2 regions of the Pectobacterium parmentieri genome follow, and region 1 is predicted to be linked to the other one. Evidence: predicted binding sites of a transcription regulator. Region 1 holds the regulator's gene; the other holds the start of a gene.
The links. The regulator LexA, encoded in region 1, represses DNA repair genes until DNA is damaged. The targets are predictions, from matches to a motif close to TNCTGTATGTACATACAGNA.
Positions count from the first base shown of each region.

Region 2: a site for LexA is predicted at 2,785-2,804, ahead of uvrA (excinuclease ABC subunit UvrA). Genes of this name have one in related genera too.

Region 1 is NZ_CP015749.1:3,377,048-3,382,478, reverse strand. It holds gene ubiA (4-hydroxybenzoate octaprenyltransferase) at 1-66, shown strand, start outside; gene plsB (glycerol-3-phosphate 1-O-acyltransferase PlsB) at 207-2,675, opposite strand; gene A8F97_RS15310 (diacylglycerol kinase) at 2,804-3,169, shown strand; gene lexA (transcriptional repressor LexA) at 3,280-3,888, shown strand; gene zur (zinc uptake transcriptional repressor Zur) at 3,918-4,427, opposite strand; gene A8F97_RS15295 (pirin family protein) at 4,534-5,232, opposite strand; gene A8F97_RS15290 (LysR family transcriptional regulator) at 5,345-5,431, shown strand, end outside.
Region 2 is NZ_CP015749.1:79,222-84,652, forward strand. It holds gene A8F97_RS00355 (amidohydrolase) at 16-1,857, opposite strand; gene ssb1 (single-stranded DNA-binding protein SSB1) at 2,100-2,642, opposite strand; gene uvrA (excinuclease ABC subunit UvrA) at 2,892-5,431, shown strand, end outside.

The sequences.
Region 1 (5,431 bases):
AAGGCATTCCACAATAATAAATATGCAGGTATGGCGATATTTATCGGTGTGCTGTTCGGTCTGTAAGGTAGACAGTAGAGACAAAAAAGCAGCGATTTCTCGCTGCTTTTTTTATGACGGAATGTTCGGTGACGTTTATTATGCTAAACGCATCCACGGCTTGATGGGGGCATGTTATCCGCCATTTTCCCGTTACTCCGGTCTGGCTATTCCTGCTTTGCCTCTTCCACCGCCTGACTGGCTGTTTCCATTTCGGTGGATGAGCTGGCGCTTTCGATAGTCAACCGAACTTCTGGAGTGATCAGATCGCCAAGGATGCTGTAGATTGCCATAATATCGCCTTGCGCTGCTTCCGCACTGTCGGTGATATACCCGGCTGTGCGTAACGTGGCAACCAGCGTCGAGAACACCGCTTTATCAAAAAACTCCGGTGCATTAATACCGTGCAGAACGGACAGACGTTGTGCCATATTCCGGCTTTCTTTTTCCAGCGTTCCACGATTGATTTCTGGATTTGCACATAGCAAAGACAGTGTAATCGCATAACGTTGCAGTGTTTCACGCACGCCAGCAGACAGCAGTTGTAGTGTGCGGATGCGTGGCGGATTGATGGCTAATTCGCCATCACGGCTGCACAGTAACTGTTGTCGAATCAGTTCATTAGCTAGTGTTTCCAGCACGTCCGGTAATTGCTCTTTGGAATAATGCAGGAACAACTCGGCTTGCAGCAGCGGATAGATTAGCGTGATTTGTTGCACGACGTCGGCAAGTGTAATCCGACGATGATGGATGACGATGCTGGCGATCAACGACGGTAAGACCAACAGATGCTGGATGTTATTGCGATAATACGTCATCAGAACCGCCTGCTCGCGCGGCAGAATGATGATATCGCCAATGCTGTCCTTCTCCACTTCGAATTTGTTCATGCTCAGCGCGTGTTCCAGCAATTCATTCGCTGTCTTTTTGGGAGCCGTAATATCCTTGTGGTAAGGAGTTTGACGCAGCAGTTGCAGGTAGCAATCGAGCTGTTCGTGCATTTGCTCACGCGTCAGTGAACGCTGTCGCGATGCTAATAACGCCGTAGAGCACAGGTTCATCGCGTTTGCTGCCGCCGAATTATTGATGCGCACCATGATATCCATAGAGATATCCTGCACTGTCGGCGTTAGCCAGCTTGGACGCTGCGCCTCGATGGGATCAATCGCATCACGCCACTGAGGTACATGCTGGTTCAGATAGGTTGTCAGCGGGAGCGGTTCACCGAAGTTCACATAGCCCTGACCCAGGTTACGCAGTTTGCGCAGACCGCGTACCATCTGCATAAAGCCTTCTTTTTCCTTCACCGCGCCGCGCAACTCTTTCGCATAAGTGCCGACTTCCATCACGTGTTCGTAGCCGACATAAATCGGCACCAGTGTGATAGGGCGCGTGCCGCCTCTGAGCATGGCCTGAATGGTCATGGCCAGCGTGCCGGTTTTGGGATCCAGAAGACGCCCCGTGCGGGAACGCCCGCCTTCCATGAAGTATTCAACTGAATAACCACGGGCAAACAGCTCGCCCAGGTATTCGCGGAAAATCGTGGAATAGAGTTTGTTACCTTTGAAGGTTCGACGAATAAAGAACGCGCCAAGACGGCGGAAGATCGGGCCCGCCGGCCAAAAATTAAGATTAATACCTGCGGCGATGTGCGGCGGGACTAAGCCTTGATGGTACAGGACGTAGGACAGCAGCAGATAATCCATATGGCTACGGTGGCAGGGCACATAGACAATGCCGTGACCATCCTGCGCCAGTTGGCGAACGCGTTCGGCGTTATGAACGTTGATCCCCTGATAAAGGCGGTTCCACGTCCAGCTCAATACGCGATCCGACAGTCGCACCGCTTCGTAGGAGAAATCGGCGGCGATTTCTTCCATCAGCGCAATCGCATTTTGCTGCGCTTTCTCATGAGAAATCTTCTTACTGCGAGCCTCATCGTCTACGGCTTTCTTGATCGCTTTGGAATCCAGCAACTTGTTAAACAGGTCCTGACGCACCGGCAAGCGTGGGCCAACAGCCGCTAAACGCTGGCGAGAGAAGTGCATACGCGCGACGCGCGCCAGTTTGTGGGCTATGGTTTTGTCAGTGCCATGCTCGGTTGCCATATAGCGCAGCGACACCGGGCTGGAGAAGCGGACAAAGCTGTCGCGGCCTAGCCACAGTACGGCAAAGAATTTTTCGATACCGTTGAGTAACCGCAGGTGTGGCGTGGCCTGAGAATGACCTTCCCGACCTGGAGAGCGCCCAAACATCACGGAAACGGGCACCATCTGCACGTCTAAATCTGGATTGGCGCGATGCAGATCCAGATAGTCGTGGAATAGCTTGACGGATTTCTGCTTGGGAACGTAATAACGGAAGACACGCGGCCCGTCATTAATAAAGACGTGGCTAGGGAGTTCAACGCCATTGAATTCGAACGGTTGCGAGGGATCGGGTAAGCCCAATGCCAGACATTTCGCGCGTAGCGTCAAGAGATCCGCCTGAGAGTTATAAGGCAGAACATAGAGTATAGGACGTGAGGGATCTAACCCCAACTCGACCACTGGATCTGCGGGAATAACTTTGCTTTTTACCAGCAGTTTCAGCGGGAGATTCAATAGTTTATAGTAAATTTTACGCCAACCTGACATAACAACGTGGAGCCTCTTGTTAGCAATTCGCCGCAAGGATACCAGAAACTGCGTCGGAGATCTGTGGTGATGAGACAACGTAAGCGCGTTAAAATGCGAATTATTTAGAGTATAAAAATGGAGGATAAATGAATAAAGCAACGGGGATGACCCGGATTATTAAGGCTACCGGTTATTCCCTTAAAGGGCTGAAGCAGGCGTGGCAGCACGAGGCGGCGTTTCGTCAGGAAACGATACTGACGATTGTCGGCGTTATTATTGCTTGTTTACTGCCGGTTACGCTGGTTGAGAAACTGCTGCTGATTGGTTCTGTGGTATTGATTATGCTGTTTGAACTGGCTAACAGCGCCATTGAAGCCGTCGTCGATCGCATTGGTTTAGAGCACCACGAATTGTCCGGTCGTGCGAAAGATATCGGGTCGGCGGCTGTCTTTGTTGCCATCTTGTTAGCCGCTGTTGTATGGGGCAGCATCCTCTGGCAACATTTTGCCTGACGCCCCGCATAAATGAATAAAAGTCAGGGGCTTTGCCTATATCTCGATTCCCAATTGTGCCTTACCTGTATATACTCACAGCAAGACTGTATAAACAACCAGGGGGCGGAATGAAAGTATTAACAGCAAGGCAGCAGCAGGTTTATGACCTGATCCGCGATCATATTGCGCAAACCGGAATGCCGCCAACGCGGGCGGAAATTGCCCAACAACTGGGGTTCCGCTCTCCGAATGCGGCTGAAGAACATCTGAAAGCGCTGGCGCGTAAAGGCGTTATTGAAATTGTATCGGGCGCATCTCGTGGTATTCGTCTGCTAATGGAAGAAGAGACAGGTATTCCTCTGGTTGGTCGTGTGGCCGCAGGTGAACCCTTGCTGGCACAGGAACATATCGAATGCCGCTATCAGGTTGACCCTGCCATGTTTAAACCTAGCGCCGACTTTTTGTTGCGTGTCAGCGGTATGTCAATGAAAAATATTGGCATTATGGATGGCGATTTGCTGGCCGTACATAAAACAGAAGATGTGCGCAACGGCCAGATTGTGGTGGCGCGTATTGACGATGAAGTGACAGTGAAGCGCTTGAAGAAGCAGGGGAATACGGTGCATCTTCTCGCTGAAAATGAAGAGTTTGCCCCTATCGTTGTCGACCTGCGTCAGCAAAGTTTTTCGATAGAAGGCTTAGCGGTTGGCGTTATTCGTAACAGCGACTGGAGCTAGCCGTTAGCAAAAAACGATAGCCCTTGGGGCTATCGTTTTTTAATCGGAACAGTATGGTCGTGATCGCAATGATCCGGCTGCTTGCATGATGCCACTTCCTGACAGTCCCCACATAACCCATGAGCTTCCACAACGCTGTGACGCAGCGTAAATCCTGACTGCTGCGCTAAGTTACGTAGCGTTTCTTCCACACCCTCGGTTTGACGTTCAGTGACTTGTCCACAGCGATCGCAGATGAAAAGGGCAGACGTATGGCTGTGGTCTTCGATGTGGTGGCACAGCACATAGCTGTTGTTTGATTCAACGCGATGAATGAAGCCTTGTTCCAGCAGAAAATCCAGGGCGCGATACACGGTAGGCGGTTTAGCCTGAGGTTCAGTGAGTCGCAGAAGATCCAGCAGGTCATACGCGCTGATCGCACCCGCCTGTTGTGCCATAAGGCGTAAAACCTCCAACCGCTGTGGCGTTAGACGCACCGCGCGCTGCTGACAAATCTGTTCAGCCTGGGCAAGAAGTTTGTCCTGTTTGGTTGAATCCATTGTCATATCACCCTGACACATTGAGGAACAAGACGGATATCTTACCACGACTGAATAAAAACGCCGAGTGAGCGGCGTTTTCCTACGAAGGTGACGGGAAGAAGAACTACACGACCAGATCGATGAGCAGTGCCCGCAAAGGAGTGTCTGCCTGTAGCGTCAACGCTGTTTCTTCCTTGATGAAGGCACCATCGCCGCAGTGTAATGTTTCACTGTGCTGGCCACCGTTCACCGTCGTTGAACCGTGAATCAGTTGGAGATACGCCTGATTTCCCTGTAGCACTATCGTGCTTTGTTCATCCGGTTGGAGATCGACATGGTGGATCCAAACCTGTTGGCGCAGTTGCAGGCTATCTTGCTCGCCTTCCGGTGAGGCAAGCAGAGTATGATTTGATGAATTGAGTCCCATGCGCTGCAATGGGATGTTCTCTCTGGTCTGGCAGGCGTTCAGCCATAATTGCAGCCGTGTTAACGGCTTGCTGGCGCTGGTATTATGTTCGCTGTAGCTGACGTTTGGCTGAGTGGCGAGCAACAAAACATCGCCAGCTTTAGCCTGAATATGGCCGCCGTTGCTGTCACGGTATTCTGCTTCGCCCTGAAGAATAATGTTCAGGATATCAACCCGTGGGTAGGTGCGCGGCTGGAATGATGCCCCCGGTGCCAGTACTTCCTGATTGAGCACGCGAAGAGAAGCATAGCCCAGCAACTGTGGGTCAAAATAGTGACCGAAAGAGAAAGTATAGCGTGCCTGCAACCAGCCATAGTCGGCTTGGCCGCATTGCCCCGCTGCTCTTCGTGTGATCATAATTTTTATCCCCCAGATAATTATTTCTTAAACCGATAGTAATTGTGTGGACGTTGGATTGTTAGCTAGTTAATCTGGTCGGTATATTCAAAATTCCTGAATGAGTACGAAGATGGCGAGAGAACGAGCATTGACGCTGGAAGCCCTGAGGGTGATGGATGCGATCGATCGTCGTGGCAGCTTTGCCGCTGCGGCAGAC
Region 2 (5,431 bases), 1.7 Mb from region 1:
TGACGGTTCCGCACGTTAGGATTTCTCTGGCGCTGAATAGACGAGCTGGCCTTTGAAATACGTTTTGACCACGTTGGCACGATGCACCTGTTTGATCGGTACGTTGAACAAGTGGCGATCCAATACGATTAGATCGGCGGATTTACCCAGCTCGACCGAGCCTGTCTCTTTCTCTATGCCCATCGTTTTTGCGCTGTTGATGGTATAGATACGAATCGCTTCAGGCAGATCGACGGCTTCTTCGGGGGCCAGTGTACCGGGTGCATCATCCAGCGGATTCTGGCGTGTTACCAGTCCTTCAATACCGATCCAAGGTGATGGTGTGGGGCCACCGGCTGGCCAGTCAGAGCCGCCAGCGACTACCGCGCCAGAACGTAACAATTTAACCGTGGGGACAAAGTCCTTCATACGTTCTTCGCCAATGGTCACAACACTGGCGTTAGTCATATCGGACGGGAACCACAGCATCGGCGAGAGGTCGGCGGCAACCCGCAACTGTGCGAAGCGTGGCATATCTTGCGGTGAAATCAAATGCGTATGCGCGATTTGATGCATCGGACCATTTGGTCCATTAATTTTACGTACCTGCTCAACGGCATCCAGCGCCAGACGCAGTGAACCATCTCCCGCAGCATGAAGCTTGGTTGATATGCCTTGTTTATCCAGCTTGGACAGAATCTCGACGACTTGCTCGGTGGTGTAGTGCGTATCACCGTGATAGTGATCGCCATGGGTTTTGGTTGGCAGATAGGGATCAATCAGCTTTGCGGTATGGGCCGGTGGAACACCATCCAACACAAATTTAAAACGATCGGGGAAGAAGTTGGTGGTGCGGTAGACATCGCGTCGGGCAACCAACTCCAGACCCGCAGCGCCTTCATCCAACAGCGGCGTGGAGACGATCGAGCCGATAATACGCAGAGGCAGGCCTTCTGCCCGGTCAATCTTGCTCCAGATGCGCAGATTCACTTCTGAACTGACCGCTTCCTGCACGCCAGTAATGCCCAACGACACCATCGTTTTTGCGGCTCTGCGACCTGATGTCAGCCGTTGCTCTTCTGTGGGTACCGGAACCAGACTTTGTACATGCTGGAATGCGGGGAATTCTTGCAACAGGCCTGTAGGCTCGCCTGTTTTGGCATCTTTAACAATGACGCCTCCGGCTGGGCTAACGGACTGGGCGGTGATAGTTGCCAGACGCATCGCCTCACTATTAATCCAGCGGTTATGGTAAGAATCATCACGCAGAATGACCGGACGCCCGTTACTGACTTTATCCAATTTCGCCAGCGCTTCGGCGGTAGACAGCTCTGCCATATGCGGGCTACCCCAGGCAGACCCGACCACCCATTCGCCCGGTCCTGCTTTTTGCGCGCATTCACTGACCTGATTCAGAATGCCATCCAGTGAGCTTGTTTGCGCGAAGTTACAGGAATAAATATCTTCATAGCCGCCGTCTAACGGGTGAGCATGGACATCATTAATCCCCGGCATTGCCATACTGCCATTGAGGTCAACCACCTGCGTTTTCGGGCCGATAAACTCTGCCGCCTGTGCATTTGAACCGATGAAAACATAACGGCCATCGCGTACTGCGACGGCTTCCGCCCACGGCTGACCCTGATTAACGGTATAAATATTGCCATTGCGTAAAACTAAATCGGCAGTCGCTGCCGTTTCTGCCGCCATTAGCCCGGGTGAGGAAAAAAACAAACCTGAAACGGTCACAGCAAGCGCAGCGAGCCTGAAAGAATAGCGTCCTGTTACCGCGTGCTTAGCCTGTGTCGAGGATGTGTTGTTGACCGTGTTTTGGGATCGATTCTTGGTAGCTATGCGGCGTGTACTATTTTTTTCCATACGTATATCTCCATATATAACGTTTACACCTCATTGATAAGGCGTTGCTATTTTTCAGTAGCAATGGAGAAATAACTGTACCGATTGTGCTCTGATTATACCGCTGAGCACGAAACGCACATGATGTGATGATTTCCCTGGTTGATTGTTTATGTTTGGTTTCTCTATACACCACAAAATGAAAAACCCCCGCAGTGCGAGGGTTTCAGGTCTAAACTTTACAGAATTGTCTATGGTATGCGCTAGAACGGAATGTCGTCGTCGAAATCCATTGGCGGTTCGTTACTTTGTGCGGGCGCGCTGTTCTGTGCCGGACGCTGCTGAGCTTGCGCACCGCCGCTGAACTGGTTGCCACCCTGCGGCTGCTGAGGTTGACCCCAACCGCCTTGCTGCTGACCGCCACCTGCATTACCGCCTGCTGGTGCGCCGCCGCCCTGTCGTCCACCTAGCATCTGCATGGTGCCGCCGACGTTAACAACGACTTCGGTGGTGTAGCGCTCTACGCCAGCCTGATCGGCCCATTTACGGGTTTGCAGTGCGCCTTCGATATAAACCTGAGAGCCTTTGCGCAGGTATTCGCCTGCAACTTCTGCCAGTTTGCCGAACAGAACCACACGGTGCCATTCGGTCTTCTCTTTCTGCTCACCGGTTTGCTTGTCACGCCAGCTTTCCGACGTAGCCAGCGTGATGTTGGCAACTGCACCACCATTCGGCATATAGCGGACTTCCGGGTCTTGACCCAGATTCCCGACAAGAATCACTTTATTAACGCCTCTGCTGGCCATGCTCGTATCTCCTGATGAATCGATAGATTTGTTTTAAGTCTAAACGATCAATCTTAACATGGGAAAACTCTCTGTCATACCTGCGAAATGGCTTCAGAAATGAAAGTCAGATTTGCAGCGTTTGCAAAATAAACGGGTTTAATACTGGATATTCATTCAGTTTTTTTTGTGCCATAATTGTCCGTTTCGTACCGGTTCTCTCCGTTCGGGAGACGATGACAAACCGTTTTTATTCCGGGAAGTGTGTGAATGGATAAGATCGAAGTTCGTGGTGCTCGTACCCATAATCTCAAGAATATCAATCTGATAATCCCTCGTGACAAGCTGATCGTTATCACCGGTCTGTCTGGTTCGGGTAAGTCATCGCTGGCGTTCGACACGCTGTATGCCGAAGGGCAGCGGCGCTATGTGGAATCCCTCTCCGCCTACGCCCGTCAGTTCTTGTCGCTGATGGAAAAACCGGATGTCGATCATATAGAAGGGCTGTCGCCCGCCATCTCTATCGAACAAAAATCCACTTCACACAACCCGCGTTCGACGGTCGGGACGATTACCGAAATTCATGACTACCTGCGTTTGCTGTTTGCCCGCGTGGGTGAACCGCGCTGCCCAGAGCATGATGTGCCGCTGGATGCGCAGACGGTCAGCCAAATGGTGGACAACGTGCTGGCGCAGCCGGAAGGTAAACGCCTAATGCTGCTGGCGCCGATTGTGAAAGATCGCAAAGGCGAGCACAGCAAGACGCTGGAAAACCTGGCGTCACAGGGTTACATCCGCGCCCGTATCGACGGCGAGGTGTGCGATCTGTCCGATCCGCCAAAACTGGAATTACAGAAAAAACACACCATCGAAGTTGTCGTCGATCGCTTTAAAGTGCGAGAAGACTTGGCGCAGCGCCTGGCGGAGTCGTTTGAAACTGCGCTGGATCTGTCCGGTGGTAGCGTAGTCGTGGCCGATATGGACGATCCAACGCAGCCTGAACTGCTATTTTCGGCGAATTTTGCCTGTCCAGTGTGTGGCTACAGCATGCACGAGCTGGAACCGCGTATGTTTTCGTTCAACAACCCGGCGGGCGCGTGCCCAAGCTGTGATGGTCTGGGCGTACAGCAGTTCTTCGATCCGGTTCGCGTGGTGCAAAACGCGGAGCTGTCGCTGGCGGGCGGAGCGATTCGCGGCTGGGATCGCCGCAATTTCTATTATTTCCAGATGCTGCGCTCGCTGGCGGAGCACTACAAATTTGACGTCGATGCCCCGTTTGAAGACCAGACTGCAGCGGTGCAGAAAGTGATTCTGTACGGCTCCGGCAAAGAGAACGTTGAATTCAAATATATCAACGATCGTGGTGATACCTCGGTACGTCGTCATCCGTTTGAAGGCGTGCTGCACAATATGGAGCGCCGCTATAAAGAGACGGAATCCACGGCGGTGCGCGAAGAGTTGGCGAAATTCATCAGCAATCGCTCCTGCGCCAGTTGCGGCGGGACGCGTCTGCGTGAAGAAGCGCGTAACGTGTTTGTTGAGCAAACCACGTTGCCGCAGATTTCCGATATGAGCATTGGCCATGCGATGACGTTTTTTCAGAATATGAAGCTTAGCGGGCAGCGTGCCCAAATCGCCGAGAAAGTACTAAAAGAGATTGGCGATCGGCTGAAGTTTCTGGTGAATGTGGGGCTGAACTATTTGTCGCTCTCCCGCTCGGCGGAAACGCTGTCCGGCGGCGAGGCGCAGCGTATTCGTCTGGCGAGCCAGATCGGTGCCGGGCTGGTTGGTGTGATGTACGTGCTGGATGAGCCGTCTATCGGCCTGCACCAGCGAGACAACGAGCGCCTGCTGGAAACGCTGGTTCATCTGCGCAACTTGGGCAATACCGTCATTGTGGTGGAACACGATGAAGACGCAATTCGTGCTGCCGACCATGTGATTGATATTGGCCCCGGTGCGGGTGTGCACGGCGGACAAATTGTCGCCGAGGGCACGATGGAAGAAATTATGGCGGTGCCGGGGTCGCTGACGGGGCAGTTCCTCAGCGGTAAGCGCAAGATTGAAATACCGAAGCAGCGCGTACCTGCGGATCCAACCAAAGTATTGAAGCTGATCGGCGCGAAGGGCAACAACCTGAAAGACGTCACGTTGACGCTGCCAGTTGGCCTGTTTACCTGCATCACCGGTGTGTCGGGATCGGGCAAATCTACGCTCATCAACGATACTTTGTTCCCGCTGGCACAGCGTCAGTTGAACGGTGCGACGCTGGCAGAACCTGCTGCTTACCGTGAGATCCAGGGACTGGAACATTTCGACAAAGTGATCGATATCGACCAAAGCCCGATCGGTCGTACACCACGTTCCAATCCCGCAACTTACACCGGCATTTTCACGCCGATTCGCGAGCTATTTGCTGGCGTGCCGGAAGCCCGTACCCGTGGCTATAACCCCGGACGTTTCAGCTTTAACGTGCGTGGCGGACGCTGCGAAGCCTGCCAAGGCGACGGTGTAATCAAGGTCGAAATGCACTTCCTACCGGATGTCTATGTGCCGTGTGACCAGTGCAAAGGTAAACGTTATAACCGTGAAACGCTGGAAATTAAATACAAGGGTAAAGGCATTCATGAAGTGCTGGATATGACCATCGAAGAAGCGCGCGAGTTTTTTGATGCCATCCCAGCGCTGGCGCGGAAGCTGCAAACGTTGATCGATGTTGGCCTGTCCTACATTCGCCTTGGGCAGTCGGCAACTACGCTGTCCGGCGGGGAAGCGCAGCGTGTGAAACTGGCACGCGAACTGTCAAAACG